DNA from 2 places in the Microbacterium limosum genome. Region 2 is predicted to be linked to the other one. Evidence: predicted binding sites of a transcription regulator. Region 2 holds the regulator's gene; the other holds the start of a gene.
The links. The regulator LexA, encoded in region 2, represses DNA repair genes until DNA is damaged. The targets are predictions, from matches to a motif close to TCGAACANNTGTTCGA.
Positions count from the first base shown of each region.

Region 1 (15,847 bases), 630 kb from region 2:
CCACTGCAGGAGCTCGCCGTGGGCGCGCGCCGCCTCGATGAGCTCGGACTGGTTCTGGTTGAACAGCTCTGCCGCCTCGGCCGGCGGAAGCTTGGGGGCGGGACGCAGGCGCGCCGCCACATCGGCGACCATCTGCTCGACCCTCTCGGTCAGCAGCTGGTGCTGCTGGTCGGCGCGCAGGCCCCGCTCCACCGAGCGGGCGACCTGACCGAGATCGCCGACGGCCTGCCCGAGCTGGCGCAGGCCCGCCCCGTGGAAGACCTTGCCCGCCGTCTGGCCGACCGCGTAGGCGGCGAGGGCCCTGGCATCCTTGCCCTTGAACTGCTTCGCGTAGTCGCTGAGCAGGCGCTTGCCCACCAGCTGGAGGAGGACGTTGTTGTCGCCCTCGAACGTGGCGTAGATGTCGAGGTCGGCACGCAGGCCCACGAGCCGGTTCTCGAACATGAAGCCGTTGCCCCCGCAGGCCTCTCGCGCCTCCTGCAGCGTGTCGAGCGCGTGCCAGGTGGAGAGGGGCTTGAGCGCGGCGGCGAGGGTCTCGAGGTCTTCGCGGTCGGCGTCGCTGTCGGCGGCGCCGCTGAAGACGGCGTCGAACTTCTGCAGGAACTCGTCGTGCGCGAAGATCTGCGCGTAGGTCGTGGCCAGGCGCGGCAGCAGACGGCGCTGGTGCCGGCCGTAGTCGAGCAGCACGACCTCCTCGCTCCCCCCGCCCGAATCAAACTGCCGGCGCTGGGTGGCGTAGGTGATGGCGATGTGAAGGCCCAGTGCCGAGGCCCACGCCGCCGCGCCGTCGAGCGAGACGCGGCCCTGCACGAGGGTGCCGAGCATCGTGAAGAAGCGGCGGCCGGGGGTCGCGATCGGGCTCGAGTACGTACCGTCGGGTGCGACGTCGCCGTACCTGTTGAGGAGGTTGGTGCGGGGGATCCGTACCTGGTCGAAGTGCAGGCGACCGTTGTCGATCCCGTTCAGCCCGCCCTTGAGCCCGTCGTCCTCGCCTCCGATGCCGGGGAGGAAGTCGCCGTTCTCGTCGCGCAGGGGCACGTAGAAGCAGTGAACGCCGTGGTTGACGCCGTTGGTGATGAGCTGGGCGAACACCGTCGCAGCGATGCCGTGAAGGGCGGCGTTGCCGAGGTAGTCCTTCCAGGCGCCCCGGAACGGCGTGTGGATGACGAACTCCTGCGCCTCGGGGTCGTAGGTCGCCGTCGTGCCGATGGCCGCGACATCCGACCCGTGTCCCGTCTCGGTCATCGCGAACGCGCCCGGGATGTCGAGGTTCATGATGCCGGGCAGCCACTTGTCGTGGTGCTCCTTCGTGCCCAACTGCAGCACGGCCGAGCCGAACAGGCCCCACTGCACCCCCGACTTGATCTGCAGGCTCGGGTCGGCGACCACGAGCTCCTCGAAGCCGGCGATGTTCGCGCCGTTGTCGGCCTCCCCGCCGTATTCGACGGGGAAGGCCCGGTGCACGGCGCCGTTCTCGACGAGGAGGTGGAGCTGTCTGAGCACGCGCTCCCGGTGCTCGTCCATGCCGAGGCCGTCCACGCGCCAGAAGGCGGGGTCCTTGAGCATCTCGCGCGCCTCGCGGCGCGTGTCGGCCCACGTGCCGAGCAGCATGTCGGTGACGCCCTCGACGTCGATGCGGGGCTCGGATGCCTCGGCGGCGCTGTTGGGCGCAGGCGTGGCGCCGCCTGCGGGCGTGCGCGCGGCGGTGGCGGGCTTGTTCGGACGGACGGCGGCGTCAGCCATGGGGCATCCTCTCGACGCGGAAAGGGGGTGTTCCTCGATGGTAGGACTGCCACAACGATGCGGGAACTCGACTGTGGAGTAGCACCAACTCCCGGGGGCGCCGTCGGCCCGTTGACTTGTGGCGAGCCCACAGCCCGGGGCTGAGGACATCCCGCGCGCTCGGACCGGGACTCCGGCCGTGGCACCCTCAGGCGGCGGCGATGACGGCGAGCACGGCCTCGCCGTAGGCCTCGCGCTTCTTCTCCCCGATCCCCGAGATGCCGCCGAGTTCCGCCTCGCTCGACGGGCGGTGCTCGGCGAGCGCGCGCAGGGTCGCGTCGCCGAAGACGATGTAGGCCGGCACTCCCTGCCGCCTCGCCTCCTCGGCGCGCCATGCGCGCAGCGCCTCGAAGAGCGGCTGGTCGGCCTCGTCGAGCGACGCGGATGCCGCGGCCCTGCGCCCTCGGGACGATACGCCGCCTCCCCCGCGGCCCAGTGTGTCGCGCCTGAGGGCGACCGGGGTCGAGCCCGTGAGGACCCCCGTGCTCGCCTCGCTCAGGGCGAGCGTGCCGTAATCGCCCTGAGCGACGAGGATGCCGCGCGCGAGCAGCTGCCGGATGACGCTGCGCCAGTCCTGCTCCGTGAGATCGGCGCCGATGCCGTACGTCTTCAGCTCGTCGTGCCGCTGCTGCGCGATGCGCTCGGTGCGCGCCCCCCGGAGGATGTCGATGAGGTGCCCCGCGCCGAACGCCTGTCCCCGCTCTCGCTGCAGCCGCACGATCGTCGAGAGCAGCTTCTGCGCCGGGACCAGGCCGTCCCATGTCTCGGGCGGGGTGAGGCACGTGTCGCAGTTGCCGCACGGATCCGCCCCCTGCCCGAAGTATCCGAGCAGGTTCTGTCGGCGGCATCCCACCGTCTCGCACAGGGCGAGCATCGCGTCGAGGTGCTGACCGAGGCGCATCTTGTAGGTGCGGTCGCCCGGGCTCTGGTCGATCATGCGCCGCTGCTGCACGACGTCGCCGAGGCCGTAGGCCATCCACGCGACGGAGGGCTCGCCGTCGCGACCCGCGCGCCCCGTCTCCTGGTAGTACCCCTCGACCGACTTGGGCAGGTCGATGTGGGCGACGAAGCGCACGTCGGGCTTGTCGATGCCCATGCCGAAAGCGATGGTCGCGACCATGACCACGCCGTCCTCGCGCAGGAACCGCGACTGGTGCGCGGCCCGGACGCCGGCGTCGAGGCCCGCGTGGTACGGCAGGGCGTCGATCCCCTGCGTGCGGAGGAACTGCGCCGTCTGGTCGACGCTCTTGCGGCTGAGCGCGTAGACGATGCCCGCCGCGCCCTCGGGCTGCGCCCGCAGGAATGCGAGCAGCTGCTTGCGCGGCTCGACCTTCGGCTCGATGCGGTACTGGATGTTGGGGCGGTCGAAGCTGGCGACGAAGTGCCGTGCCTGCGGCATCCGCAGGCGCTCGGCGATCTCGCGGTGGGTCGCGGGGGTGGCCGTGGCGGTGAGGGCGAGGCGCGGCACGCCGGGGAACCGCTCGGCGAGGTCGCCGAGGCCGAGGTAGTCGGGGCGGAAGTCGTGGCCCCACTGCGACACGCAGTGCGCCTCGTCGATGGCGATGACGCTCAGCCGCCCGCGCTGCAACAGCGCCTGCGTCGCGGAGGTGTTGAGCCGCTCGGGCGCGACGTAGAGCAGGTCGAGCCTGCCCGCGAGGTAGTCGCGCTCGACCTGGGCGCGCTCGGCGGCGGCCTGGGTGGAGTTGAGGTACGCGGCGCTCACCCCGTTGGCGCGCAGGGCGTCGACCTGGTCGTGCATGAGCGCGATGAGCGGGCTCACGACGAGGCCGGTGCCCTCGCGCACGAGCGCGGGGATCTGATAGCAGACGCTCTTGCCGCCGCCCGTGGGCATCAGCACGACGGCGTCGCCGCCCGCCGTGACGTGATCGATGATGGCCGCCTGCTCGCCGCGGAATGCGTCGTATCCGTAGACGGTGCGCAGCGCCTCGATGGGGGTGTCGTGGCGTGCCGGGGTGGGCGTGGGGGCCGGGGCGAGCAGGGCGGATGCCGGGGCCTCACCCGCGAGAAGCGCCCGATCCTCGGGCGGGGGAGCGTCACCCTCCGGCGGAGCCCAGTCGTCGGGCGGGATCCACGCGTCCTCGGGGGGCGCCCACTCCTCGGGGGGCTCGCCCCACGGAGCGGAGTCGGGATCGCTGGGCGGCACCCGTCGAGTGTAACGACGCGCCCCGACATCCGGCCCCGATCCGTTCGGGGTCACGCCTCAGGCGAAGCCGCCCCCGGCGTCGAAGCCGCCCCCGAATCCCCCGCCGAAGCCGCCGTCGTATCCGCCGCCGTCCCCGTACCCCGCGGAGTGCTCGCCGCCGTACCCGCCCGCGTGCCCGGCGCCCGCGGCGTCCGTCGCCGCGAGGTCCGACACCCACGCGGGTTGCGCGGCGAGCATTCCCGCCCCCGCGCCGTGCGCGAAGTACGACACGACGACGGCCGAGAGGATGAAGTGCTGCGCCATCGCCGCGGTGATGGCGTTCGCCTGCAGGCTGTCCTCGAACGCGCGCCGGGGATCCTCGGCGGTGCCCGCTCCGGTGCTCGCTCCGGTTCCGGAGCCGTCGCGCTCGCGCACCGTCGTCCCGCCGTTGACCCCGGATATCCTGCGCAGCACGCCGGCCATGAGAGCCGGTCGTGGCCTCCCGGCCTGCTCCTCTACGGACATGAAGGGTCGCAGGCGATCGAACATCTCGCGCCGCTCACGCACCGAGAGTTCCCGGAACGCGGCTTCGTGCGCCTTCTCGATCACTTCGGCGGGAAGCGTGTTCAGCAGATACACGTACCGCGACATCCGCTCCTCCTCGCTGAGGGCGGCATAGGGCTCGTGCCGCCGGCGTCTGAACAGGGCCATCACGACCACCCCCGAAGCGTCCGTTTCGGGCCACGCTACGCCGGGCGGGCCCGCGACACCAGACCGGGAGCGGCCGTCAGAGCCGGCGCACCTCGAGCACCCGCACCACCGCCGTGCCCTCGTCGGCCGAGGCGCCGAGGTCGACCTCGGCGCGGATGCGCCAGTCGTGGTCGCCCGCGGGATCGTCGATCGTCTGCTCGACCCGCCACACACCGGATGCCGCGGCATCCGTCTCGTCGATGACGCACAGCGCCGGGGAGCGCGCGGGTCCGCCGGTGAGGATCTCGTCGTGCTCGTCGAAGTACGCATCCAACGCCGCCGGCCAGTCGACGTCGGGATCCAGTTCCGCCAGCTCGTCGTCCTTCTGCAGCGCCGCGAGCTGCACGCGCCGGAACATCTCGTTGCGCACGAGCACCGTGAACGCCCGGCGGTTCACGACCACGGAGGGCGGGGCCGGGGGCACGACGGGCGCGCCGGCCTCGGCCGGCGAGGGGTTCACGAGCGCCTCCCACTCGTCGACGAGGCTCGAGTCCACCTGTCGCACGAGCTCGCCGAGCCACTCGATCACATCCAGCAACTCTTCGGTGCGCGCCTCCGCGGGCACCGTCTGCCGGATCGCGCGGTACGCGTCGCTGAGGTATCGGAGCACGAGCCCCTCGCTGCGCCCGAGCTGGTAGAGCGAGACGAACTCGCCGAAGGACAGCGCCCTCTCGAACATGTCGCGCACGACCGACTTCGGGGACAGCTCGAAGTCGCGCACCCACGGCTGGCTGGTCGCGAAGACCTCGAACGACTGGGTCAGCAGTTCGGCGAGCGGCTTCGGGTGGGTGATCTCCTCGAGCGCCTCCATGCGCTCGTCGTAGTCGAGGCCGTCGCGCTTCATCGCCGCGACCGCCTCGCCGCGGGCGCGGAACTCCTGCTGCGACAGCACGGGACGCGGGTCGTCCAGCGTCGCTTCGATGACGCTCACGACGTCGAGGGCGTAGTGCCCCGTCCCGGCCGCCCCGGGGGTGTCGAGGGGGTCGAGGAGCTCGATCGCGGCGAGCGCGAACGGCGAGAGCGGCTGGTTCAGGGCGAAGTTGGGCTGCAGATCGACCGTGAGGCGGACGCGTCCCTCCGAGTACTCGACGATCCCGGCATCCCGCAGCGTGCGGAAGATCGCGATCGCCCGGCGCGCCAGCTCGTACTGCCGCGCGCGCGGCTCGTGGTTGTCGAAGACGAGCGAGCGCACGTTCGCGAAGACGTCGCCGCCGCGCGCGATGACGTTGATGAGCATCGCCGCCGTGAGCTGCATGCGCGGCTCGAGCGGTTCGGGCACGGCCTCGACCAGCTTCTCGAACGACGCCTCGCCCCATGAGACGAAGCCCTGCGGGGCCTTCTTCCGCACGATCTTGCGCTGCTTCTTGGGGTCGTCGCCCGCCTTGGCGATCGCCGTCGCGTTCTCGATCTCGTGGTCGGGCGCCATGGCCACGACCGTTCCCGCCGTGTCGTAGCCGGCGCGGCCCGCCCGCCCCGCGATCTGGTGGAACTCGCGGGCGCTCAGGTGCCGCATCCGCTGACCGTCGTACTTCGTCAGCGCCGTCAGGAGCACGGTGCGGATCGGCACGTTGATCCCCACCCCGAGGGTGTCGGTGCCGCAGATGACGCGCAGAAGTCCCCGCTGCGCGAGGGTCTCGACGAGCCGGCGGTACCGCGGCAGCATCCCGGCGTGGTGCACGCCGATGCCCGCCCGCACGTAGCGCGAGAGCGTGCGCCCGAACCCCGTCGTGAACCGGAAGCCGCCGATCGCCTCGGCGATCTCGTCGCGCTGGGCCCGCGAGATCACCTTGATGCTCGACAGCGCCTGCGCCCGCTCCATCGCGGCCGCCTGCGAGAAGTGCACGATGTAGATCGGCGCCTCCCCGGTGCCGAGCAGCTGCTCGACCTGCTCGTGCACGGGGATGCGCGCGTAGGAGAAGTGCAGCGGAACGGGACGCTCGACGCCCGTCACCTCGGCGACCGTGCGACCCGTGCGCCGCTCGAGGTCGGACGCGATCGCCGAGACGTCGCCGAGCGTGGCCGACATCAGCAGGAACTGCGCGCGGGGCAGCAGCAGGAGCGGCACCTGCCACGCCCAGCCGCGATCGGGCTCGCCGTAGTAGTGGAACTCGTCCATCACGACCTGGTCGACGGATGCCCCGGCCCCCTCGCGCAGCGCCAGGTTGGCGAGGATCTCGGCCGTGCAGCAGATGATCGGGGCATCCGGGTTCACCGACGAGTCGCCCGTGACCATCCCCACGTTCTCCGCGCCGAAGATCTCGGCGAGCGCGAAGAACTTCTCGCTCACGAGCGCCTTGATGGGGGCGGTGTAGTAGGTGCGTCCGCCGCCGGCGACGCACGCCGCGTGCGCGGCGACCGCGACGAGCGACTTGCCGGTGCCCGTCGGCGTCGAGAGGATCACGTGCGATCCGGACACGAGCTCCATCACGGCCTCGTCCTGCGCGGGGTAGAGCGTGAATCCCCGGTGCTCGGCCCAGAGCGCGAACGCCTCGTACACCTCGTCGGGCCCGGCATCGTCGGGGATCGTCGCGAGGAGGTCCATCCCTCGAGTCTTCCTCATCACGCCGCGGCATCCGCCCGCCCGAGGCGGGGCGCGGGGGACGGCGGGGCGCACGACGGCGAACCGGGGCCCTCGCGGAACACCTCACGGCGCCCGTACGTTGGACCGAGGTGACCGTTCCGACCGAGGGAGTCCCATGACCGATCCGACACCGACGGTGACCCGCAACGAGGATGCCTCGCGCTACGAGATCCACGTCGGCGACAAGCTCGCGGGCTTCGCCGAGTACAAGACCCGGCCCGATGGGCGGATCCTGTTCACCCACACGGAGACGGAGAAGGAGTTCCGCGGGCAGGGCCTGGCCGACATCCTCGCCTCCGAGGCGCTGTCGGACGCGGCCCGGGAGGGCGCCACGATCGTTCCGCTGTGCCCGTTCATCGCGAAGTACCTCAGCGAGAACGAGGTCGCGGGCGCCGTGATCGACTGGCCGCGCTCCTCGCAGGCGCAGGACTCCGCGAGCCCCGGAGAATCCCCCGCATGACCCGGCTCGACGCGGGCCCGGAGGAGGTCGAGGCGCCCGCCGCATGCGATGGACCGCGCGCCCTGCTGCTGACCTCGCGCGACGTGCCCCTCGGGGGCGTGCGGGGCATGGAGGTGCACCGCGCGCTCCCGCAGCGCGACCTGCCGATGATCGGCGCGTGGTGCTTCCTCGACCGGTTCGGCCCGCAGGTCGCGCGCATGCGCGTGGAACCCCACCCGCACATCGGCCTGCAGACGGTCACGTGGCCCTTCGTCGGCGAGGTGCGCCACCGCGACACCGTCGGCAGCGACGTCCTCGTCGCCCGTGGCGCCCTCAACCTCATGACCAGCGGCGCCGGAATCGCCCACTCCGAGTACTCCACGGGAGAGGATGCCGTGGCCCTCGACGCCCTGCAGCTCTGGATCACCCTGCCCGACGCGCGGCGGCACGGGCCGCAGGCGTTCGAGCGCCACGAGAACCTGCCCGAGGTGACGATCAGCTCTCCGAACGGCGAGGACGCGGGAGAGGCGACGGTGGTCATGGGGCCCTTCGGCGGGGCGGAATCGCCCGCGACGGTCCACACACCGCTCGCGGGCGTCGAGGTGCGCATCGCGGCGGGCGCAAGCGCCCGCCTGCCGCTCGAACCCGCGTGGGAGTACGGCCTGCTGGGCGTCTTCGGCGACGTACGGGTGCACGCGCATCGGGATGCCGCGGCATCCGCCCTCGACCTCGCCCCGCACGACCTGCTCTACCTCGGCATCCATCGCTCCCACATCGACGTCGTCGCGGGCCCCGAGGGCGCGACGGTGTTCCTGCTCGGAGGAGAGCCCTTCGCCGACGAGATCGTGATGTGGTGGAACTTCGTCGGTCGCAGCCACGACGAGATCGTCGCGGCCCGCGACGAGTGGGAGGCCGACTCGCCCCGCTTCGGCCACGTCGTCGGGCACGGTTCCGAGCGCATCCCCGCGCCCCCGCTGCCGCACGTGCGGCTCACGCCGCGGCGCCGCCGGGTCTGACGCCAGCGGGCTCGGCCCCTGCCCTCGCCACGCCACCGCGGGCGAATACTCACGGCCGCCGGGCGGGCCGGGGCGCCGTGCCGCGCGATAGCCTGGCCCGGTGCGCACCCCGACAGCCCTCTCGACGCGCGTCCTGCTGATCTGCGCGGCGATCGGCGTCGCGACCGGGCTCCTCGGGGCCGTCGCGGGGTGGCTCACGCCGGTGGTCGTGGCGGCGCTGCCGATCGTCTACGGGCTCGTGCTGGGCAGCCACGTGCTCCCGGGGATCATCGCGCAGGAGCTGCTCCGCCTCCCCCTCGTCGCCCTCCTCGCACACGTCATCGCGGCGCTCGTCGCGAGCGCCTTCAACCCGGCATGGGCGCCCCGCTTCCTCGGCACGGCGCTGCTGTTCGGCGCGATCCAGGAGGGCGTCGCCGCGCTCACGCGCTACCGCGCGTGGGGCGCGTGGCGCTTCTTCGTCTCCGCGGCCGTCATCGGCGTGATCGTGGCGGTGATCGTGGGCTTCGCAGCCGATCTCGCACGCCTGCCCGTCTGGGCGCAGATCGTCTACGTCGTGCTCTCGGTGCTCGGACCCGTCGCGTGGACCGCGGCGGGCCTGTGGGTCGGTGTGGCCCTGCGCCGCGCCGGCGTCGCCCGCCCCACCGCCCGCTGACCGCCGGCCGCGACCCGCCCACGGCAGGTTAGGGTCGGCTAACCTGGGAGCCCACCCGTCGTCTCGAGGCCCCCTTGACCGTACCCGCTCGCCCGCATCCGGCGGTCAGCGATCCGCCCGCGCTCGCCGAGAGCCCGGTACTGGCGCTGCACGACGTGTCGATCACGTATCCGGATGCCGCGGCCCCCGCCCCCGGCGGCGTCTCGCTCTCGGTCCAAGCGGGCGAGGTCGTGCTCGTGCTCGGTCCCAGCGGCTCGGGGAAGTCCACGCTGACGCTCGCGATGAACGGGCTCATCCCCCACTCCCTGCCGGCGGGCATCTCGGGACGGATCGAGGTGGCCGGCCTCGACACCACGACGACGCCGGTCGCCCTGCTCAGCACGCACGTCGCGATGGTCTTCCAGGATCCCGATGCCCAGCTCGTCACGGGGACCGTGCTCGACGAGGTGGCATTCGGCCCCGAGAACCTGCGCCTCCCCGTCGCCGAGGTGCTCGCCCGTGCCGAGTCGGCGCTGCGGCGCGTGGGGCTGTGGGAGCGCCGGGCCGAGAACCCCGAACGGCTCTCGGGCGGAGGGCGGCAGCGCCTCGCGATCGCCTGTGCGCTCGCGATGGGATCCGGCATCCTGGTGCTCGACGAACCCACCGCGAACCTGGACCCCGCCGGCATCGACGACGTGTACGCCGCCCTGCGCGACGTCGTCGCGCGCGGGGACCGCACCATCGTGCTGGTCGAGCACAATCTCGACCAGGCCGTCGCGCTCGCTACCCGCGTCGTGGTGCTCGACGCGGCGGGGCGACTGGTGGCGGACGGGCCGGTAGACGATGTCCTGCGCCGGCGCGCGGCCGAGTTGCACGGACTCGGGGTCTGGCTGCCGACCGCGGCGCTCGCGGCCCTGCGGCTGTGCGCCGCCGGATACCCGCTCGACCCCCTTCCACTGACGCCCGCAGACCTCCGCCGCGCGCTCGAGAGCTGCCCGGCTCCATCGGCCCGCACGAGCAGCTCGCAACCGGAGGAGGATGCCGCGCCGAAGCTCCTCAGCCCCGCGCAGAATCCTCCCATCGCGGTGTGGCACGCGCCGCCACCTGACTCCGAGCCCCTCGTCCGCGTGCGGGGCCTCACCGTCGCACGCGGCGGTCGCGACATCCTGCGCGGCGTCGACCTCGACGTGCAGGCGGGCGACTTCCTCGCCGTCGTCGGGGCCAACGGGGCGGGCAAGACGACGCTCGTGCAGGCGATGGCCGGCGTCGTGCCGCCGCCCCGCCGCCGGGTGCAGGTGAACGGACTCGACCCGTCGCGCGCGGATGCCGGGGCGCTCTCCCGCGCGGTCGGGTTCGTCTTCCAGAACCCCGAGCACCAGTTCGTCGCGGCGACCGTCTTCGACGAGCTCGCCCTGCCGCTGCGGCTGCGGCGCGTCTCCGAGGCGGAGATCACCGAGCGCGTGTCGGAGATGCTCGAGCGTTTCGGCCTGGCGGGCCGCGAGGCATCCCACCCCTTCCTCCTCTCGGGAGGGCAGAAACGTCGGCTCTCTGTGGGCACGGCGCTCATCGCGGGGGCCCCGGTGCTCGCCCTCGACGAACCCACGTTCGGCCAGGATCGCGCGCGGGCCGACGAGCTGATGTCCCTCCTGGCGGAACTGAACGCCGGCGGCACGACCGTGATCGTCGTGACCCACGACATGCAGCTGGTCGCGGAGTACGCCACGCGGGCCGCGGTGCTCGCCGGGGGGCGCCTGCTCGCACACACCTCCCCGACCGAGCTCTTCGCCGACGCCGACCTCCTTCGGCGAGCGGGGCTCCGACGACCGCCCCTGGCCGAGGCGCTGCGGGCAGTCGCCGCCCACCCCGAGCTCGACGGGATCGCGCGTCTGTCCGACCTCCCCGGCGGGACACGATCGTGACCTCCGCACCGATCGGCACCGACGCGATCACCGTCGTGCCGGCATCCCGCACCGCGTTCGACCCGTATGCGTCGCCCGCCGCGCGGTCCCGATGGCGCTTCCTCTACGCGCTCGGGCCGCTGGCCAAGATCGCCGGCCCCGCGCCGGCGATGCTGATGCTCGTCTTCGTGCGCGATCTCGCGACGCCGGCGGCGTTCCTCGTGCTGGCCTACGCCGTGCTCCTCGTCGGGGCGCACCTGTCGATGCGACTGCTGGCGGTGCTGCTTCTGGCCGTTCCCGCCTTCCTCGCGCTCGTCGGCGTCGGGTTCGCCGTGTGGACCGACGCATCGCGCATCCCTCACGACGTCGTGGTCGTGCGGATCGGGGATGCCGTGCTGTACGGGGCGGCGCTGGAGATCGGCTTCTCGACCTCGCTGCGGCTCGGCGCGATTCTCGCTCTGGCCCTCATCGGGGGGCTGACCACGAGCGGCGCCGATCTCACGCGCGCCGTCGTCCAGCAGCTGCGGGTGCCCTACCGCATCGGATACACGGCGCTGGCCGCCTTCCGCTTCGTGCCGCGGTTCCGGTACGAGTTGGAGGTGATCCGCGCCGCGCACCGCGTGCGAGGCGCCTCCCGGGGCCGGGGCCCGATCGCCGCGGCGCGCCGGCGGGCGGGGTACATCGTGCCGCTGCTGGCGGGCGGCATCCGTCACGCGGAACGGATGGCGCTCGCGATGGACTCGCGCGCGTTCGGCGCCTACCCCGAGCGCACCGAGCGCCACCGCGTGGCGTGGCGCACGCGCGACACCGTCTTCGTCGCCGCCTTCTGGGTCGTCACGGCCGTGCTGTTCGTCGTGCTGGCGCCCTGGGGCTGATCCGCGGCGCCCCCGGACCGGCCGTCCGCGGCGGGGATCAATCGACGTATCCGGGCGCCGCCGGCAGTCCGAAGAACTCCTCGAGGGTGTGGAATCCGCCCGCGTGGTAGGCCGCCCCCAGCTCGGGCCCGATGTACCGCAGATGCCAGGCCTCGGGGTCGTAGCCCGTGATCGGCGTGTAGCCGTCTTCGTAGCGCACGATCCAGCCGTACCGCCACCCGTTCTCGACCACCCAGGCCGACAGGGCCGTCCCACCGAACTGCTCCGACGACCCGCAGCCGGGATCGCAGGCGAAGACGTCCACCGCGAGCGCCGTCTGGTGCTCGCTGTGACCGGGCCGGGCGGCCAGGCGCTCCCCCGCCTCGCGACCGAGCTCGGCGACCCGCTGCGAGTGGATCCGCTGCTGCACCGAGTAGCCGCGATACCCGTTCTGCACCCCGAGGTCGCCGACGCCGGCGGCGCGTGCGGCGTCGGCCATGTCGGCGAGGGTCGGGGCGATGTCGGTGCGCACCGCGGCGTTCGGCCCGTTGCGCGTGCCGGGCGGGGCCACCCAGTCGTACGGCGCGAAGTCGATCGGGTCGATCGGAAGCGCCTTGTTCACGACCGACCAGACGTGTGAGGCGACGCGCAGGCTGATGCAGGGCGCCACGCCGTCGATCACCGCACGTCGGAACCCTTCCCCGCCGCCCGCCGCGGCGATCACGGCGGCGTCATCGCCTTCGGCGAGCGCCTGCTGCACTCCGGGCCGGTCGCAGAGGGCGGTCACGGCCGCGGGCTCGCCCGTGAAGTCGGGGGCGGGGATCGCGCTCGCCCACGGCGCGGCCGTGACGGTCGCGGATGCCGCGGGCGCCGGCCCGCCCGCTCCCGGCCCCGCCCCGGCCAGCGCGACGCCGACGGCGACGGCGAAGGCGGCGACCACCGCCAGGCCACCGGCCCCGTAGACGAGGCGTCGGCGCACCCTCTCGGGAGACGTTGCGCGCTCCCGCTCGAGCCTCGCCTCGGCACGAGAGGATGCGGAGCCGTCGGGGTCGGTCACCCGCCCATTCTCACCCGCACGCCGCGCAGCCGGCGAGGTGGCGCACACAGAGACGATCATGGGGCACGTCTTCTTGCTTCATCATCGAATCTGTGTTCGACTGTTCGCCATGAGGTGGCGGGGACAGCAGATCGGGGCGGTGGACGCCGACGCCCTGCCGGGGCTCGAGCGCATCGACGGGCTCGTGCGCAGCGTCACCACGCCGGAGTTCGCGGGCATCACCTTTCACGAGGTCATGTCCCGGTCGGCACTGAACCACGTGCCCGGCGACTCGGCGATGCCCTTCTCCTGGACGATCAACCCCTATCGGGGCTGCACGCATGCCTGCGCCTACTGCCTATCGCCCGACACGATGATCCTGATGGCCGACGGATTCAGCCGTTCCCTGCGGGCCGTGCAAGTCGGCGATGAGATCATGGGCACCCAGGTTCACGGCTCATACCGTCGCTACGTGCGCACGCGGGTGGACGCCAAATGGTCGACTCGCAAGCGCGCCCATCGCGTTCACCTGGCCGATGGCACACAACTCGTGGCGAGCGGTGACCACCGATTCCTCAGCGACCGGGGCTGGAAGCACGTCACGGGCGCGACAAGCGGAGCAGCTCGCCGTCCTCACCTGACGACAAGCAACCGCCTGATGGGATTCGGGTTCGGCGGTGAGCGCTTCTTCCGCATCACCGAGCCATCCATCAGCCGCAAGCTCGACCTGTCGGGGACGGCAGTCAAGACGGTCTCAGACCTGCGCATCGAGTCGATCGACGATCTCGGCGTCGAGATGGACATGATCGACATCACGACCGGCACCGGCGACTTCATCGCCAATGGGGTGATCAGCCACAACTGCTTCGCCCGCGGGACGCACGAGTACCTCGACTTCGACGCGGGCCGGGACTTCGACTCGCAGATCGTCGTGAAGATCAACGTCGCCGATGTGCTGCGGCGCGAGCTCGCCTCCGCGACCTGGCAGCGCGAGCACGTCGCGCTCGGCACGAACACCGATCCCTACCAGCGGGCCGAGGGGCGCTACCGGCTCATGCCCGACATCATCGAGACCCTGGCCGCGTCGGGCACACCGCTGTCGGTGCTGACGAAGGGCACGCTCATCCGGCGCGACCTGCCCCTCCTGCGGCAGGCTGCGGAGAACGTACCGGTCGACCTGTCGTTCTCGATCGCCGTCTTCGACGAGGCCCTGCAGCAGTCGCTCGAGCCCGGGACGCCCACCACGACCGCGCGGCTCGAGGCGGTGCGCGCGGCATCCGACGCCGGGTTCGCCGTCACGGTCTTCCTCATGCCGGTCCTCCCGCATCTCACCGACTCGGTCGCGGCGATCGACGACGCCCTCGCACGCATCGCCGCGGCGGGCGCACGCCGCGTGATCTACGGCGCGCTGCACCTGCGCCCGGGCGTGAAGCCCTGGTTCCTCCAGTGGCTCGAGCGCGAACACCCCGAGCTCGTGTCGTCCTATCGCGGCCTGTACCCCGGCCAGACGTCGTACGCCCCGAAGGGCTACCGCGTGTGGCTCGCCAAGCGCGTGCGCCCGCTCCTGCGCGCGCACCGGCTGGACGGCGGCGACGAGGACGAGCAGCCGATGCGGGCAGCCGCGCCGGGGCCCGTCCTGGCCACCGGACGGCGCGGTGCGGGGGCGGCGCCGAGGTTCGCCGACCCCACCCTCTTCTGAGGGCGTCCGCACGGCGACGAGGAGGGCTCCCCGACGAGCCGGGGCGCCCTCCTGCAGGTCCGCGGTCCCTAGGCGGTGAGCTCGGCCGCCGTCGGAGACGACCCCGCCAGCTCGTCGATCACGTCGTCGCCCGGGGAGACCTCCTCGAACGGCGCCGTGATCTCCGCGCGGGAGAGCATCTCGGTCATGCGCCGGCGGCGCTGACGCGTGATCAGCGTGACCACCCGTCCCGTCGCTCCGGCACGCCCCGTCCGGCCCGACCGGTGCAGGTAGGTCTTGTACTCGTCGGGCGCGTCGGCCTGGACCACGAGGTCGATGTCGTCGACGTGGATGCCGCGGGCCGCGACATCCGTCGCCACCAGCACCCGCACGCGTCCCGAGGTGAGGCGCTGCAGGTTGCGGGTGCGCTTGGCCTGGTTGAGATCGCCGTGGAGGGAGACCGCGGGGATGCCGGCGTCGTCGAACTGCTCGGCGAGCATCTCGGCGTACGCGCGCGTACGGGCGAAGACGAGCGTCTTCCCGTCGCGGTCGACGAGCCGGTCGAGGATCTCGGCCTTGTCCCGGTGGTCGATGACGAGGACGCGGTGCTCGATCGTGCTCGAGGCCTGGTCCTCTCCCGCAACCTCGTGGACGGCCGGCTCGACGAGGAACTCATCGACGAGCGCCGAGACCTCACGATCGAGCGTCGCCGAGAAAAGCAGCTTCTGCGACCCGTCGGCGGTGCGGCGGAGGATGCGCTGCACCGGCTCGAGGAACCCGAGCTCGCACATGTGGTCGGCCTCGTCGAGAACCGCGACCTGCACCTGGGAGAGGTCGAGCTTGCGCTGCTCGACGAGATCCTCGATGCGGCCCGGCGTCCCGATGATGATGTCGACGCCCTTCTTGAGCGCGCCGACCTGACGGGCCTGGGGCACGCCACCGTAGATCTGCGTCGTGAACAGCCCCACGCTGCGGGCGATGGGCTGCACGGTGCGGTCGATCTGGAGGGCGAGCTCGCGCGTCGGCGCCAGGATCAGCG
Region 1 is NZ_CP137080.1:142,145-157,991, reverse strand. It holds gene RYJ27_RS00765 (acyl-CoA dehydrogenase family protein) at 1-1,743, opposite strand, end outside; gene recQ (DNA helicase RecQ) at 1,931-3,946, opposite strand; gene RYJ27_RS00755 (hypothetical protein) at 4,004-4,636, opposite strand; gene RYJ27_RS00750 (DEAD/DEAH box helicase) at 4,713-7,217, opposite strand; gene RYJ27_RS00745 (GNAT family N-acetyltransferase) at 7,372-7,716, shown strand; gene RYJ27_RS00740 (pirin family protein) at 7,713-8,711, shown strand; gene RYJ27_RS00735 (ECF transporter S component) at 8,812-9,363, shown strand; gene RYJ27_RS00730 (ABC transporter ATP-binding protein) at 9,438-11,261, shown strand; gene RYJ27_RS00725 (energy-coupling factor transporter transmembrane component T) at 11,297-12,115, shown strand; gene RYJ27_RS00720 (M15 family metallopeptidase) at 12,153-13,151, opposite strand; gene RYJ27_RS00715 (Rv2578c family radical SAM protein) at 13,261-14,829, shown strand; gene RYJ27_RS00710 (DEAD/DEAH box helicase) at 14,898-15,847, opposite strand, start outside.
Region 1: RYJ27_RS00715 (Rv2578c family radical SAM protein) is a predicted target of LexA. The motif match lies at 13,236-13,251, and genes of this name have one in related genera.

Region 2 (15,847 bases):
GCGGCGCCGGACTTCTCGGGGTGGAACTGCGTGGCCGAGAGGGGCCCGTTCTCGACGGCCGCGAGGAACGGGGCACCGTACTCCGTCCACGTCAACGCGGGCGACGGGAACGGCTTGGTGACCTCGAGCGTCCACCTCTGCACGCCGTAGGAGTGCACGAAGTAGAACCGCTCCTGCTCGAGCCCGGCGAAGAGCCGCGAGCCCTCGTCGGGGCGCACGGTGTTCCAGCCGATGTGCGGCAGGACGGGTGCGTCGAGCTCGGTGACCGCGCCCGGCCACTCGCCGAGGCCGGGGGTGTCCACCCCTCGTTCGACGCCGTGCTCGAACATCACCTGCATGCCCACGCAGATGCCGAGGACCGGCCGGCCGCCGGCGAGGCGGCGCTCGATCATGCGGTCGCCGCCGGATTCGAGGAGGGCGGCCATCACGGCCTGGAACGCCCCGACGCCGGGGACGACGAGCCCGTCCGCGTCGCGGACGAGTCCGGGGTCGTCGGTGAGGCGCGTGTCGGCACCCGCCGCCTCGAGGGCCTTCACCGCGGAGTGGACGTTGCCCGACCCGTAGTCGAGCACCGCGACGAGAGGGCGCGGGGACGAGGGCTCGGGCCCGGATGCCTCGGCCTCGGTCACAGAGCACCCTTCGTGCTGGGAATGCCCTCGACGAGGGGATCGAGGGCCTTCGCCTGCCGGAACGCACGAGCGAAGGCCTTGTACTCGGCCTCGGCGATGTGGTGCGGGTCGCGGCCCCCGAGCACGCGGACGTGCACCGTGAGGCCGGCGTTGAACGTGATCGCCTCGAAGGTGTGCCTGACGAGCGAGCCCGTGAAGTGCCCCCCGATGAGGTGGTGCTCGAAGCCCGCGGGCTCTCCCGTGTGCACGAGGTAAGGCCGGCCCGAGATGTCGACGACGGCCTGCGCGAGCGCCTCGTCGAGCGGCACGAGCGCGTCGCCGTACCGCGAGATGCCCGACTTGTCCCCGAGCGCGTCGCGGATCGCCTGGCCGAGCACGATCGAGATGTCCTCGACCGTGTGGTGGGCGTCGATATCGGTGTCGCCCGATGCCCGCACCGTGAGATCGGTCAGCGAGTGCTTGGCGAACGCCGTCAGCATGTGGTCGAAAAACGGGACGGAGGTGTCGATGCGGCTGCGCCCGGTCCCGTCGAGGTCGAGGTCGAGTTCGACCGTCGATTCGCTGGTGCGACGGGTGCGGGTCGCCGTGCGCGTGCTCATGACTGCGATCCTAGCGAGGCGAGGGAGTCGAGGAAGCTCGTGGTCTCCTCCTCCGTGCCCGCGCTCACGCGCAGCGTTCCCGGCAGGCCCACGTCGCGGATCAGCACGCCCCGCTCGAGCAGCGCACGCCACGTGGCCTGGGGGTCGGCCACGCCACCGAACAGCACGAAGTTGGACCAGGACTCGTAGGGCTCGTATCCGAGCGCCGAGAGCGTCGCCCCGATGCGGTCGCGCTGCGCCACGATGTCGTCGACCATCGCGAGCATCGTGTCGGCGTGCCGCAGCGCGCCGAGCGCCGCGGCCTGCGTCAGCGAGCTGAGGTGGTACGGCAGGCGGACGAGCCGCAGGGCGTCGATGAACACGGGGTCGGCCGCCAGGTATCCCACACGGGCGCCCGCGAACGCGAAGGCCTTGCTCATCGTGCGCGAGACCGCCAGCCGCGGTCGCTCGTGCAGCAGCGTGAGGGCGGACCGCTGATCGCGAGGCGCGAACTCCCAGTAGGCCTCATCGACGATCACGACGCCTCGTGAGGCCTCGTAGACGGCGTCGATGACGTCGATCGGCAGGGGCGTCCCCGTCGGGTTGTTCGGGGAACAGAGCAGCACGATGTCGGGATCGGCCTCGGCCACCTGCTCGGCGGCCGACTGCGGGGTGAGCGTGAAGTCGTGAGCGCGCTCCCCCGCGACCCACGTCGCCCCCGTCGCCGAGGCCAGCAGGGGGTACATCGAGTACGTGGGGGCGAACCCGAAGACGGTGCGTCCCGGCCCGCCGAAGGCCTGCATGACGTGCTGCAGCACCTCATTGGAGCCGTTCGCCGCCCACAGCTGGTCTCGCACGAGGCCGTGGCCGAGATAGTCGGCGAAGGCCTCGCGCAGCTCGACGAATTCCCGGTCGGGATAGCGGTTCACCTCGCGGAGGGCGACGGCGACCGAGTCGAGGATGTCGTCCGCGACCTCCTGCGGAACGGGATGGGTGTTCTCATTGACGTTCAGCGCGACGGGAACGCTCTCCTGCGGTGCGCCGTACGGCGTCTTTCCGCGGAGGTCGTCTCTGAGGGGCAGGTCGTCGAGGCGGGGACTCACCCCTCCCATGCTACGGCGCGTACGAGGTCGGGATCGCGATCTGCTGGCCGGCTCGCACGGTGGAGGACTCCAGCGCGTTGAGGCGGACGATCTCGTCGACCACGTCGCGGGGATCGGCGCTCGGCGCCACGTCGGCCGCGATGGCCCAGAGCGACTGGCCCGGCTCGACCGTGACCGTCTCGAAGGAGCCCGCCGACGCTGTCGTCTCACGCGACGCCAGCGCCTCGCCCGCGGCGAGCGAGCCGAACAGGATCGCCGCGGCGACGGGACCCGCCAGGAGGCCCGCCACGACTCGGCGGCCGCGGTCGGTCAGACGCAGTCGCGTGCGCGGCGCGACACCCATCGTCGGTGCGCCCAGGGACCCGGTGGTGATGGTCGCTGTGGTCATGGGCTCCTCCTTCGTACGGCGGGCGGTGCGGGTGCGAATCTGTGTTCCGAACCTATCTTCGAATACGCTCATTCGTCAACACCCTCTTCGAACGTGTGTGGGGATGATCGGTCGACACGCTCGAACGAATGTGCCGATCCGCCATCGCTGTCGGATAACCTTTCGACCGTGGCGGCCGATGTGCGCACAGTCCACCAGGGGCCACCGACATTGGAGCCGCGCGGCATGAAGGAGAGCCCGATGACCACCGACCAGCCCGACGCGGAGCTCGGCGAGGACAGCCCGGAACGGCGCCGCACCCGGCGCCGCAAGAGCCTGAGCGACAAGCAGATCGCGATCCTCGAGGTCATCCAGCGCGCCATCCAGCGGCAGGGATATCCACCCAGCATGCGCGAGATCGGCGACGCCGTCGGCCTGCGCTCACTCTCGAGCGTCACGCACCAGCTCAACCAGTTGGAGCTGTCGGGCTACCTCCGCCGCGACTCCGGGAAGACGCGCGCCATCGAGGTGCTGATCGATCTTCCGGGCCTCAGCGGCGAGAATCCCGCCGACGTGGCCCCGTCGCTGGGGGATGCCGCGCTCGTCCCCCTCGTAGGACGCATCGCCGCCGGCGTCCCGATCACCGCCGATCAGCAGGTCGAGGAGATCTTCCCGCTCCCCCGTCAGCTCGTGGGCAAGGGCGACCTCTTCATGCTCAAGGTCAGCGGCGATTCCATGATCGACGCCGCGATCTGCGACGGCGACTGGGTCGTCGTGCGCTCCCAGGCGGATGCCGAGAACGGCGATATCGTCGCGGCGATGCTCGACGACGAGGCCACCGTCAAGACGTTCCGCCGCCGCGACGGCCACACGTGGCTGCTGCCCCGCAACTCCGCTTTCGAGCCGATCCTCGGTGACCACGCGAGCGTGCTCGGCAAGGTCGTCGCGGTGCTCCGTGCGGTCTGACCCCCCGGGGCCGGCGCACCGGGCACGCGTAGCCTGAAGGAATGACCACGACACTGCCCTTCGGGTCCTGGCCCTCGCCGTTGGATGCCCACGAGGTCACCCGCGGTGCGCCGCGCATCGACGGCGCCCGCTTCGTCGCCGATCGCATCTGGTGGAGCGAATCGCTGCCGGCCGAGCGCGGCCGGACGGCGATCCTGAGCGTGCCGGGAACCAGGCCGGGCGATGAACCGGAAGTGGTGCTTCCCGCGCCCTGGAGCGCGCGATCCCGGGTGCACGAGTACGGCGGCGGCGCGTGGGCGGCGCTCGGCGACGACCTCGTCTTCGTCGAGCATTCCGACCAGCGGATATACCGGCTGTCCCCCGACGCCGGAGCGGCCCCCCGTGCGCTGACCCCCGCGGGTGACGGCCTGCGCTTCGCCGACCTGACCATCGCGGGCGGCCGTCTGCTCGCCGTGAGCGAGCGGCACGGCGAGGCCCGCGTGCCGGAGCGCGCGATCATGGAGGTCCCGCTCGACGGTTCCGCGGCGGAGGACTCCGGCCGCCTGGTGGTCCTCGCGGCGGGGCACGACTTCTTCGCCGCGCCCGCGTTGTCGCCACGGGGCGACCGCCTGGCCTTCATCGCGTGGTCCCACCCGTCCATGCCGTGGGACGCCACGACCCTCGTCGTCGCCGAGGGCGGCACGGAGCGCGTCCTCGCGGGCGGCCCCGGCGAATCCGTCCTGCAGCCGGCATGGATCGACGACGACACGCTCCTCTACACCACCGACTCCTCCGGCCGCTGGCAGCTCGTCCGGCACGATGTGGGCTCGGGAGAGGCGACCGTGCTGACGCACGGCGACGCCGACACCGGCGGCCCGCTCTGGAACCTCGGGGCACGGTGGTTCACACCGACGGGCCCGGGTCGTATCGTGGCCGCCCGCACGCAGGGTCGCGACGAGCTCATCGTCATCGACGACGAGGGCGCCCGCCCCCTCGCGACGCCGCTCAGCGCACAGATTCTCGTGCGCGACGCCGACGGCGACCGGCTCCTCGTCACCGGGGCCGGCGCGGAGGTCCCCGCCGGCCTCTGGCTCGTCGACGCCTCCGCAGGCGCGTCGGCCCCCGTGCGGGTGCGCGGCGGCGACCTCGGGCGCAACCCGGCCTGGTACCCGCGGGCACGGGAGCTCACCGTCGAGGGTCCGCACGGCCCCGTGCACGCCTTCGTCTATCCGCCCACCAACCCCGGCGTCGCCGCCCCGGAGGACGAGCGGCCGCCCTATGTCGTCACCGTGCACGGCGGACCGACCGCGCACGTCGCGGGCGAGGCATCCCCCGCCGTCGCGTACTTCACGAGCCGTGGCATCGGCGTCCTCGACGTGAACTACGGCGGGTCGAGCGGCTACGGGCGCGCCTATCGTGAGCGGCTGCTCGGTCAGTGGGGCGTCGTCGACGTGGACGACGTCGTCGCCGCGGCGCGCGGGCTGGCCGAGGCCGGTCTCGCCGACCCCGATCGCCTCGCGATCAAGGGCGGATCCGCCGGCGGATGGACCGTGTTGTCGGCGCTGACGACCAGCGACGCGTTCTCAGCCGGCATCAGCCGCTACGGCGTCGCGGACCTGCGCGCCCTCGCCGCCGATACGCATGACTTCGAGGCGCGCTACCTCGACGGTCTTGTGGGCCCCCTGCCCGAGGCCGAGAGCGTCTACATCGAACGCTCCCCGCTGAGCCGCACGGATCGGCTCACGGCACCGGTCCTGCTGCTGCAGGGCGCGGACGACCCCGTCGTGCCGCCGGCGCAGTCCGAAGCCGTGCGCGACGCGCTGGCCGCCCGCGGCATCCCGCACGCCCTCGTGGTGTTCGAGGGCGAGTCCCACGGCTTCCGTCGTGCCGAGACGATCGTGACGGCGCTCGAGAGCGAACTGAGCTTCCTCGGTCAGGTCTTCGGGTTCGAAACGCCCGGCGTCCCGACGCTCCCGCTGCACTGAGCGGCGGCGCGGGTCACCGCAGGAACGGGGCGAACTCCACCGCCAAGCGTGCCGAGACGTGCGCGTGCAGCGCGGTGCCGCCCTCTTCATGACGCTCCGACACGATCAGCCCGGAGTCGTGCGCCGCAGACACGAGATCACCGCGGTCGTACGGCACGAGCGCGTGCACCTCGACGGCGGGCAGCGGCAGCGCCTCCTCCACCGCGGCCCGCAGCTCGGGGATGCCCTCGCCCGTGCGGGAGGAGACGAAGTGGGCCCCCGGCTCCAGGCCCCGCAGCACGAGGCGCTCGTCGTCGTCGAGAAGATCGGCCTTGTTGAAGACGACGATCTCGCGGATGCCGCGGGCCCCGACATCCCCCATGACGTCCCGCACCGTCGCAAGCTGGCCGGCGGGGTCGGGATGCGCTGCGTCGACGACGTGGAGGATGACATCGGATCCGGCGACCTCCTCGAGCGTCGAACGGAACGCCTCCACGAGCTGATGAGGCAGGTTCCGCACGAAGCCGACGGTGTCGGTGAGCGTGTAGACACGGCCATCGGCCGTCTCCGAGCGGCGTACGGTGGCATCCAGCGTCGCGAAGAGCGCGTTCTCGACGAGCACTCCCGCGCGGGTGAGGCGGTTGAGAAGACTCGACTTGCCCGCGTTGGTGTATCCGGCGATCGCGACGGACGGGATCGTGTTGCGCTTGCGCTCGGCCCGCTTGGCATCGCGCGCCGGCGCGAAGTCGCGGATCTGACGACGCAGCTGAGCCATGCGGGTGCGGATGCGGCGCCGATCGAGCTCGATCTTCGTCTCACCGGGACCGCGCGAGCCCATCCCCGCGCCGCCTGCGCCGACCTGGCCACCGGCCTGACGGCTCATGGACTCACCCCATCCGCGCAGACGCGGGAGGAGGTACTCGAGCTGCGCGAGCTCGACCTGCGCCTTGCCCTCCCGGCTCTTGGCGTGCTGGCTGAAGATGTCGAGGATGACGGTCGTGCGGTCGATGACCTTCACCTTCGCCACGTCCTCGAGGGCGCGGCGCTGGCTCGGCGCGAGCTCCGTGTCCACGACGATCGTGTCGGCGCCGACCGCCGCGACGAGGTCGCGCAGCTCCTCGGCCTTGCCCCGGCCGAGGTAGGTGGCCGGGTCCGGATGCGGTCGCCGCTGCAGCACGCCGTCGAGGACGATCGCCCCGGCGGTCTCGCACAGCGCCGCGAGCTCGCGAAGCGAGTTCTCGGCATCCTCCTGCTCGCCCTGCGGATAGACCCCCGCCAGAACCACGTTCTCCAGGCGCAGCTGCCGGTACTCGACCTCGGTGACGTCCTCGAGCTCCGTGGAAAGACCCGGGACGCGGCGCAGCGCCTGCCGGTCCTCGAGGTCCCACTGGTCGCCGTCGTCGCCGCCTCGATCGGTGGTCCGGGTACCCTGCAGCGCCTGCGCGCCGCCGAAGACCCGCACCCCCGCGCGCGCGTCGGCGCGTGCCAGCACACGCGCGACGGCGTCGTCGGCGAGCTCCGGGGTCTCGGGGGTCTGTGGGGTGTTGTCCGTCATCGATGTCCTCTCGGTGCGCGGCCGTGCCGCGCACTCGTCGTCGCCGCGGGGCAGTGCCCCTCCGCGGCGTCTGTGCACTCTAGTCTCCCGCGTCGGGCGGCAGACCCGCTACGCTCGCTCCCATGGCGAGCGACCACTACTTCTCTGCGTCCCCCGCCAGCGCCGAGAAGCTCCGTCGCATCCGTGTTCCCCTCCATGGTCGAGAGAGGGAGGTGACCACCGCCGGCGGGGTCTTCAGTCCCGACCGCCTGGATGCCGGGACCGCCGTGCTGCTGGCCAACACTCCCCCCGCCCCTCCCGGCGGGAATCTCCTGGACCTCGGCTGCGGCTGGGGCCCCGTGGCGCTGACCCTCGCCCTGCAGTCGCCGCACGCGACGATCTGGGCCGTGGACGTGAACGAGAGGGCCCTGGATCTCGTCCGACGCAACGCCGCCGAGTTGGGCCTCGACAATGTCAACGCCCGGCTGCCCGAGGATGTTCCCGACGACGTGCGCTTCCGCTCCATCCGCTCGAACCCGCCCATCCGGGTCGGCAAGAACGAACTGCACGGACTGCTCGAGCGGTGGATACCCCGGCTGGACGAACGCAGCGACGCATGGCTCGTGGTGCAGCGGAACCTCGGATCGGATTCGCTGCAGCGCTGGCTCGCCGCGACGTTCGAGAAGGGCTTCAGCGTGCACCGAGCCGCGACGGGTCGTGGCTACCGGGTGCTGAAGGTGCGCCGGCACGGCACCCCGCCGACCGCGCCGGTGGACATCGTCGGCTGACCGCCCGCCCTCGCTCCGGCGGGCGAACCGCCTCGGCCGTCAGGCGAGGGCGACCTCCCCCGAGTACACCAGCGTCGCGGGGCCCGACAGCAGCACGTGCGCGCCCCCGTCGTGCGCCTGGATCCGCACGCCCAGCTCGCCGCCCGGGACCGTGACGCGCCACACGTCGGGCGCACCGGCCCCCGCCCAGTGACGCACGGCGAGCGCCGCGGCGGCGACGCCGGTCCCGCAGCTCAGGGTTTCGCCGACGCCCCGCTCGAACACCCGCATCCGGATGACGCCGACGCCCGCCTGCACGAGCGGGTCGGCGGGTACCGCGAACTCCACGTTCGCGCCGGCCGGGGGCTCCGGGTCGAGCACCGGCCGCCACGACAGATCGAGCCCGTCGAGCTCGTCGTCGCCCGGCAGCGCCACGATCACGTGAGGATTCCCGACGTCGATGCCGAGTCCGGGGCGGGCGACGACCAGCCCGCGCGCCCGGACCAGCGGTCCGTCCTCGTCGACGGTCCACGTGCCGAGATCGACCTCGAAACCGGACTCGACGCGCGTGACGAGCTTGGTTCCCGCGCGCGTGCCGATGAGGATGCCTTCGCCGTCGATCACCGCGAGGCCCGCGTCGGCGAGGTAGCGCGCGTAGACGCGGATGCCGTTGCCGCACATCTCGGCCGCGGAGCCGTCGGCGTTGCGGTAGTCCATGAACCACTCGGCGCCGGATGCCGCGGCATCCGCCCCCTCCGCGAGCGCGGCCGATCGCACCACGCGCAGCAGCCCGTCGGCCCCGATGCCGAAGCGGCGGTCGCACAGCGCGGCGACCTGGGCGTCGGAGAAGTCCAGCTGGCCGTCGGGGTCGGCGACGATGACGAAGTCGTTCCCCGTCCCGTGACCCTTCGTGAACGCGATGGTGGGCATGCTCCCAGCCTAGTTCGGCGCGGCCGCCGTCATCCGCCCCCGGATCAACCCGCGGCGACCAGGGATGCCGCATCGGCGCCGCCCGCGGGCATCCACCGCACCGCCTCGTAGCGGCGGAACCACGACACCTGCCGACGGGCGTATCTGCGGGTGAGGGCCTGCGTCTGGGCGATCGCCTCGGCCTCCGTCAGCTCGCCCTCCCGCTGGGCGAGGGCCTGCGCGTAGCCGATCGCGCGCCGAGCCGTCATTCCCCGTTCGAGGCCGGCGGCGCGGAGTGCGTCCACCTCGGCGGGCAGCCCCTGCTCCCACATCCGCTCGACCCGCGCGTCCAACCGCTGGACGAGGGTCGCCCGCTCCTCGTGCAGGCCCACGATCCTCGCCGGCCGCCACGCGCGCGGCTGCTCGGGAAGCGCGGCGCCGTGCGTCCGGGCGCCCTGGGCGAGAACCTCGAGCGCACGCACGATCCTCCGGCCGTTGCGCGCGTCGATCCGCGCCGCCGTGGCCGGGTCGAGCTCCCGCAGCCGGGCGAACAGGGGGCCGGGGCCGCGCTCTGCGAGTTCGGCCTCGAGCTCGCCGCGCCGCCGCTCGTCGCGCGGCGGGAACGAGAAGTCGAACAGCACGCTGGAGACGTACAGCCCCGAGCCGCCGACGAGTATCGCGTGCGCCCCGCGCGAGAGGATGCCCGAGATCGCCTCCCGGGCCGCTGCCTGATACGCCGCGACCGCGGCGTCCTCGCTCACCTCCAGCACGTCGAGAAGATGATGCGGGATGCCGCGCCGCTCGTGCACCGGGAGCTTCGCCGTGCCGATGTCCATCCCGCGGTAGAGCTGCATCGCGTCGGCGTTGACGATCTCCGCCGCCGCGCCCCGGGCGGCGAACGCCTCGGCGAGATCGAGCGAGAGCTCGCTCTTGCCCGTGCCGGTGGCCCCGACGACGGCCCAGAGTGAGGGTGCGGCGGCGGGGTGTGCGATCACGCGCGGGGACGCAGGGCGGGCAGACCGAGCGAGACGGCACGCGGGGCGCCGGATGCCGAGGGCGCGGGCACCGCGCACGACTCGCTCTGCGAGCGGTCCCAGGCGTCCCCCGCGCGCGTGCGGCGGATGCGCAGCGGCGCGGCGTCCGGGGAGTCGGCCAGGAGGTGGAACGGGGCCGCGTGCGTGACGATCGCCGTCACGACGTCGCCGGGACGCGGCGTCTCGGATCCCGGCGGCACCTCGAAGTGCACGAGTCGGCTGTCTTCGGCGCGGCCCGTCAGGCGGTGGGTCGCGGCATCCTTCTTGCCCTCTCCGGTGGAGACCAGCACCTGCACCTCACGGCCGACCTGCGCGGCGTTCTCCTCCAGGCTGATGCGCTCCTGCAGCGCCACGAGTCGCTCGTAGCGCTCCTGGACGACGGCCTTCGGAACCTGATCCGGCATCGTCGCCGCGGGGGTGCCCTCGCGGATGGAGTACTGGAACGTGAACGCGCTGGCGAAACGCGCCTTCTCCACGACGCGCAGGGTGTCTTCGAAGTCCTCGTCGCTCTCTCCGGGGAAGCCGACGATGATGTCGGTGGAGATCGCCGCGTGCGGGATCTTCGAGCGCACGCGGTCGAGGATGCCGAGGAATCGCTCGCTGCGGTACGAGCGGCGCATCGCCCTCAGCACGCGGTCGCTGCCGGACTGGAGCGGCATGTGCAGCTGCGGCATGACCGCGGGAGTCTCCGCCATCGCGTCGATGACGTCGTCGGTGAACGCCGCCGGATGGGGGCTCGTGAAGCGGATGCGCTCGAGGCCGTCGATCTCGCCCGCGGCGCGCAGTAGCTTGCCGAAGGCGTGGCGGTCGCCGAACTCCACGCCGTAGGAGTTGACGTTCTGGCCGAGCAACGTCACCTCGATCGCGCCGTCGTCGACGAGGAGCTTGATCTCGCTGAGGATGTCGCCGGGCCGTCTGTCGCGCTCCTTGCCGCGCAGGCTCGGCACGATGCAGAACGTGCAGGTGTTGTTGCACCCGACGGAGATCGACACCCACCCGCTGTGCACCGCGTCGCGCTTGGTGGGAAGGGTCGAGGGGAAGACCTCGAGGGACTCGAGGATCTCGAGCTGCGCCTCGTCGTTGTGGCGCGCGCGCTCGAGGAGGTTCGGCAGCGACCCCATGTTGTGCGTGCCGAAGACGACGTCGACCCACGGCGCCTTCTCGAGCACCGTCTGCTTGTCCATCTGCGCGAGGCATCCGCCGACCGCGATCTGCATGCCTTCGCGCTTGTCCTTGCGCGACTTGAGGTGGCCGAGCGTGCCGTAGAGCTTGCCGGCGGCGTTGTCGCGCACGGCGCACGTGTTGATGATCACGACGTCGGCGTCGGTTCCCGCCTCGGCGCGCACGTACCCCGCGCTCTCGAGCGACCCGGAGAGGCGCTCAGAGTCGTGGACGTTCATCTGGCACCCGAACGTACGCACCTCGTACGTGCGCACCGCTCCATCGGGGGCGTGCGCGGCGGGCGAGGGCGCGATGAGCGTCGGGGCGGAGGAGGGAGAGGACATGATCCATCGATTCTACGAGCGTGTGCCGCCTGCCGGTGCGGGGGCGGTCGTCGGCGACGGGCCGGCTCAGCGGAATCGGGGGCCCGACGCTCCGATGCCCGCCTCGTCGAGGGCGGTGCGCGCCGCCGTCATCGCGACCGGTCCTCCGAAGCCGCGCCGGGCGAGCTGCCCGTGCAGCCGTCTCAGTGCGGCGTCGCGTTCGAGCGAGCGCATGGCGCGGACCTTCTGCCGCGCGAACTCGAGCGCTCGCTCGGCCTCGTCGTCGGGCAGGTCCGCCATCACGGCATCGACCACCTCACGGGAGATGCCCCGAGCGGTCAGCGCCTGCGCGATCGCGCGCGCACCCTGGGCCTTGCGGGAGAGGGCCCCGTGCACGAGCTGGTCGGCCAGTCGTGCATCGTCGAGATAGCCCCGGCGCTCGAAGTCGCCGACGATCCCCTCCGCCTCGTCGGCGTCGAGCTCGCGCTCCATCAGGAGCGAGCGCGCCTCCTCGACGGAGAGCTGACGCCCGCGCAGCCTCTTCAGCAGCAGCTGCTCGGCCGCATCGATCCGCTCGGCGGCGGGTACCGGCGTCTCTTCATCCGACACGGCGTTCCAGGCCGGCCATGCCGGGGTCACGGGCGCCGCATGCGCGTCGGGGTGGCACTCCTCCTCGTGCCACGCCGTGCTCCCGGACCCGGGGCGCCCGGGCTCCTCCCCCGAGGGGCGAACGGCGCGGGGGAAGAGCGGGAGGACGGGGGCGAGACTCTCCCCGCCCCCGTCGGAGAAGCGGACCGCCATCAGGCCGGGCGCTTGACCGGCACGTCGGCGTCGACGGGGGCGAGCGCCTTGGGCACGCCGATGCCGAGCTTCTGCTTGATCTTCTGTTCGATGTCGGCGGCGACGTCGGTGTTCTTGAGCAGGAAGTTGCGCGCGTTCTCCTTGCCCTGCCCGAGCTGCTCGCCGTCGTACGTGTACCAGGCGCCCGACTTCTTCACGATCGCGTGCTCTACGCCGAAGTCGATGAGGCTGCCCTCGCGCGAGATACCGGTGCCGTAGAGGATGTCGAACTCGGCCTGCTTGAACGGCGGGGCCATCTTGTTCTTGACGACCTTGACGCGCGTGCGGTTGCCGACGGCATCCGATCCGTCCTTTAGCGTCTCGATGCGACGGATGTCGAGGCGGACGGACGCGTAGAACTTGAGCGCCTTACCGCCGGCCGTGGTCTCGGGAGAGCCGAAGAACACGCCGATCTTCTCGCGGAGCTGGTTGATGAAGATCATCGTGGTGCCGGTCTGGTTGAGCCCACCGGTGAGCTTGCGCAGCGCCTGCGACATCAGTCGCGCCTGCAGACCCACGTGGGAGTCGCCCATCTCGCCCTCGATCTCGGCCCGCGGCACGAGGGCGGCCACGGAGTCGATCACGATGAGGTCGATCGAGCCCGAGCGGATGAGCATGTCGGCGATCTCGAGCGCCTGCTCACCCGTATCGGGCTGGGAGACCAGCAGCTGGTCGATGTCGACGCCGAGCTTGCGTGCGTACTCCGGGTCGAGCGCGTGCTCGGCGTCGATGAACGCGGCGATGCCGCCGGCACGCTGCGCATTGGCGATGGCATGCAGCGTCAGGGTCGTCTTGCCCGAAGACTCCGGACCGTAGATCTCGATGATGCGCCCTCGGGGCAGGCCGCCCACGCCGAGCGCGACGTCCAGGGCGATGGAGCCGGTCTGGATGACCTCCACGGGCGCCCGATCGTCGCTGCCCAGCCGCATGACCGAGCCCTTCCCGAACTGCCGGTCGATCTGAGCGAGGGCCGATTCGAGGGCCTTCTCGCGGTCGGCGGGTGTGGGCATGGGGTGCTCCTTCTGATCTCGCATTCCGGTCGCCTGCAGGCTGTCGTCGCCCGCGGATCGAGCGATCCGCCGCCGTTCGACAAGGCGTTGGGTGAGTGGGTTCCCCACGCTAGATCCGGCCTCCGACATTGCCGACGGACGCGGGATGTACCGGGGAGAGCACCCTCTCCTATCCCATGTGAAGGAGCGTACGCCCGACCGGACATATCTTCGAGGATTGCGCCGCGTGTCGCGCGCGGGCATCGAATCCGCGGCCGGAGCGGCCGTGGGTGCGATCGCGCTCAGCGCGGATCGAGCGCCCCGGCCATGTCGCGGAGGAATTTCGCGATCGTCGCCAGCTCCGGCTTGCTGTACTCACGCGCGATGCGTCCCATCGTCTCCAGGTGCTCGCCGAAGTGCGTGAAGAAGGTTCGCCGGGAGTGCTCCGTCAGGACGACGATGCGCGCCCGGCCGTCGCTCGGGTGCGGCCGGCGCTCGACGTGGCCGGCGAGCTCGAGCCTGTCCAGCAGCTTCGACGTCGACGCGGTCGAGATGCGCAGGTGCCGTGCGAGGTCGTGCGGGCTCACGATCTCCCCGCGCGACTCCCGCTCGACCATCATCCGCAGCGCGCGGAGGTCGGTCTGGTTCATGTCCATGCCCTCGCCCATGGCTCCGTGCATCCGATCGAGCGCGTCGCCCAGCCCCCGGAGGGCGCGCAGGACCGCGAGAATGCTCTCGTCGCGCTCTCTCACGGTCGCGTGGACACCCCCTGCCCTCCTGTGTATCATCGGCAACACGAATTAGCTAGCTAAACTAGCAAACGGGATGGAGCGGACACCATGGCGGACCTCGAACTGGTCGTCCTTCTCGACGACGAAGGCAACGAGATCGGCACCGCTCCGAAGTCCAGTGTGCACGGAACGGACACGGCGCTGCACCTCGCATTCTCGTGCCACGTCCAGGACGACGCGGGACGGATCCTCGTCACGCGCCGAGCGTTGGAGAAGCGGGCATGGCCCGGCGTGTGGACCAATTCCTTCTGCGGGCACCCCCGCCCGGCGGAGCCCCTCCTCCACGCGGTGCGGCGCCGCGCCGAGCAGGAGCTGGGCATCTCCGTCGAGGACATCGAGCTCGCACTGCCGCTTTTCCGCTATCGCGCGACGGATGCCGGCGGCATCGTGGAGCACGAGATCTGCCCCGTGTACACCGCCCGCACGCGGGACGAGCTCCGACCCGATCCCCGCGAGGTGCTCGACGCCACGTGGGTGGATCCGGGCGATCTCGCCGCGTCGCTGCGGGCCACCCCGTGGGCCTTCAGCCCGTGGCTGGTGCTGCAGGCCCAGCAGCTCGAGCTCTTCCGCTCCCCTCCCGCGCTCGCGGGGCGACGCGCATCATGACCCCCCTCTCACCCTCCTTCCTCGGCTCGCGTCGTGCGGAGGTCGACGGCGCGGTCGACCTCGCCGTGGCCCGCATCGAGCGGCGCATGCAGCCCTTCGGGGGCGCCTTCGCCGACCTCGGCGCCGCGATGCGCCGCGCCACGAAGGGCGGCAAGCGCTTCCGGCCGACCCTCGTCGTGGCGACCTTCGACGCGCTCGGCGGCGTCGAAGCCGACACCCCCGCGCTCTACCCCGTCGCCGCCTCGTTCGAGCTATTGCACGCGGCGTTCCTCATGCACGACGACATCCTCGATCACGACACGCTTCGCCGCGGCGTCCCGAACGTCTCGGGCGAGTTCCGCGCCTACGCCGAGGGCCACGGCGCGGATGCCGCGGGCTCGGCGCTGCTCGGAGACGCCGCCGGCCTGCTCGCGGGAGACCTGCTCCTGCACGAATCCCAGCGGCTGATCGCCCTCGCCCCCACGCCGGAGGGGGCGAGGGAGCGCCTGCTGAACCTGCTCGACGAGGCGGTTCTCGTCTCGGCGGCCGGCGAGCTCGCCGACATCGCGAACTCGCTCCGCGAGGACGCGCCCGAGGCGGCCGCCATCCTCGCCGCGACCCACGACAAGACCGCGGTCTACTCGTTCGCGGCGCCGTTGCGAGCAGGTGCGGTGCTCGCGGGCGCCGACGAGAGCACCGAGTCCGACCTCGCCCGCTACGGCAGCCGGCTGGGCCTCGCGTTCCAGCTGGTGGACGATCTCATCGGAGCGTTCGGCACGTCCGAGCAGGCCGGCAAGCCGGAGGGCGCCGACCTGCGCGAGGCGAAGCAGACCGCTCTCATCGCGCTCGCTCGGGCGACGACCGCGTGGCCCGACGTGCGGACGGCCCTCGCGGAGGCGCATACGGGTCCCATCGCGGTCCGGCGCGCCCAGTCGGCCCTGGACGCCAGCGGTGCGCGCGCGGCCCTCGAGCAGCTCGTCCAGCAGTCCCTCTCCGACGCCCGCGCCGTGCTGCGCGACGCGGAGCTCCCCCTTCCCGCCCGTGATCTTCTCGGCGCCCTCGCCGATGCCGTGGAGGCCCGCGTCCCGTGAACACCCCGACACCGTCCCGCTCCCGCACGGGCCGTACCGGACTGGACCTGTACGACCGCACGGCGGCGGCCGCCGCCGAGACGGTCATCGCCCGCTACTCCACCTCGTTCGGGCTCGCGAGCCGCCTGCTCGGACCCCGGGTGCGCGGCCACGTGCGCGCCGTGTACGCGCTCGTGCGCATCGCCGACGAGGTCGTCGACGGGCCGGCCCGCGACGCCGGCCTCGATCCCGAGCAGG
Region 2 is NZ_CP137080.1:767,386-783,232, reverse strand. It holds gene hisH (imidazole glycerol phosphate synthase subunit HisH) at 1-629, opposite strand, end outside; gene hisB (imidazoleglycerol-phosphate dehydratase HisB) at 626-1,228, opposite strand; gene RYJ27_RS03775 (histidinol-phosphate transaminase) at 1,225-2,319, opposite strand; gene RYJ27_RS03770 (LysM peptidoglycan-binding domain-containing protein) at 2,321-2,698, opposite strand; gene lexA (transcriptional repressor LexA) at 2,939-3,643, shown strand; gene RYJ27_RS03760 (S9 family peptidase) at 3,685-5,607, shown strand; gene hflX (GTPase HflX) at 5,621-7,141, opposite strand; gene RYJ27_RS03750 (class I SAM-dependent methyltransferase) at 7,264-7,908, shown strand; gene dapF (diaminopimelate epimerase) at 7,948-8,817, opposite strand; gene miaA (tRNA (adenosine(37)-N6)-dimethylallyltransferase MiaA) at 8,862-9,788, opposite strand; gene miaB (tRNA (N6-isopentenyl adenosine(37)-C2)-methylthiotransferase MiaB) at 9,788-11,335, opposite strand; gene RYJ27_RS03730 (regulatory protein RecX) at 11,402-12,115, opposite strand; gene recA (recombinase RecA) at 12,115-13,164, opposite strand; gene RYJ27_RS03720 (MarR family winged helix-turn-helix transcriptional regulator) at 13,446-13,895, opposite strand; gene idi (isopentenyl-diphosphate Delta-isomerase) at 13,983-14,540, shown strand; gene RYJ27_RS03710 (polyprenyl synthetase family protein) at 14,537-15,610, shown strand; gene RYJ27_RS03705 (phytoene/squalene synthase family protein) at 15,607-15,847, shown strand, end outside.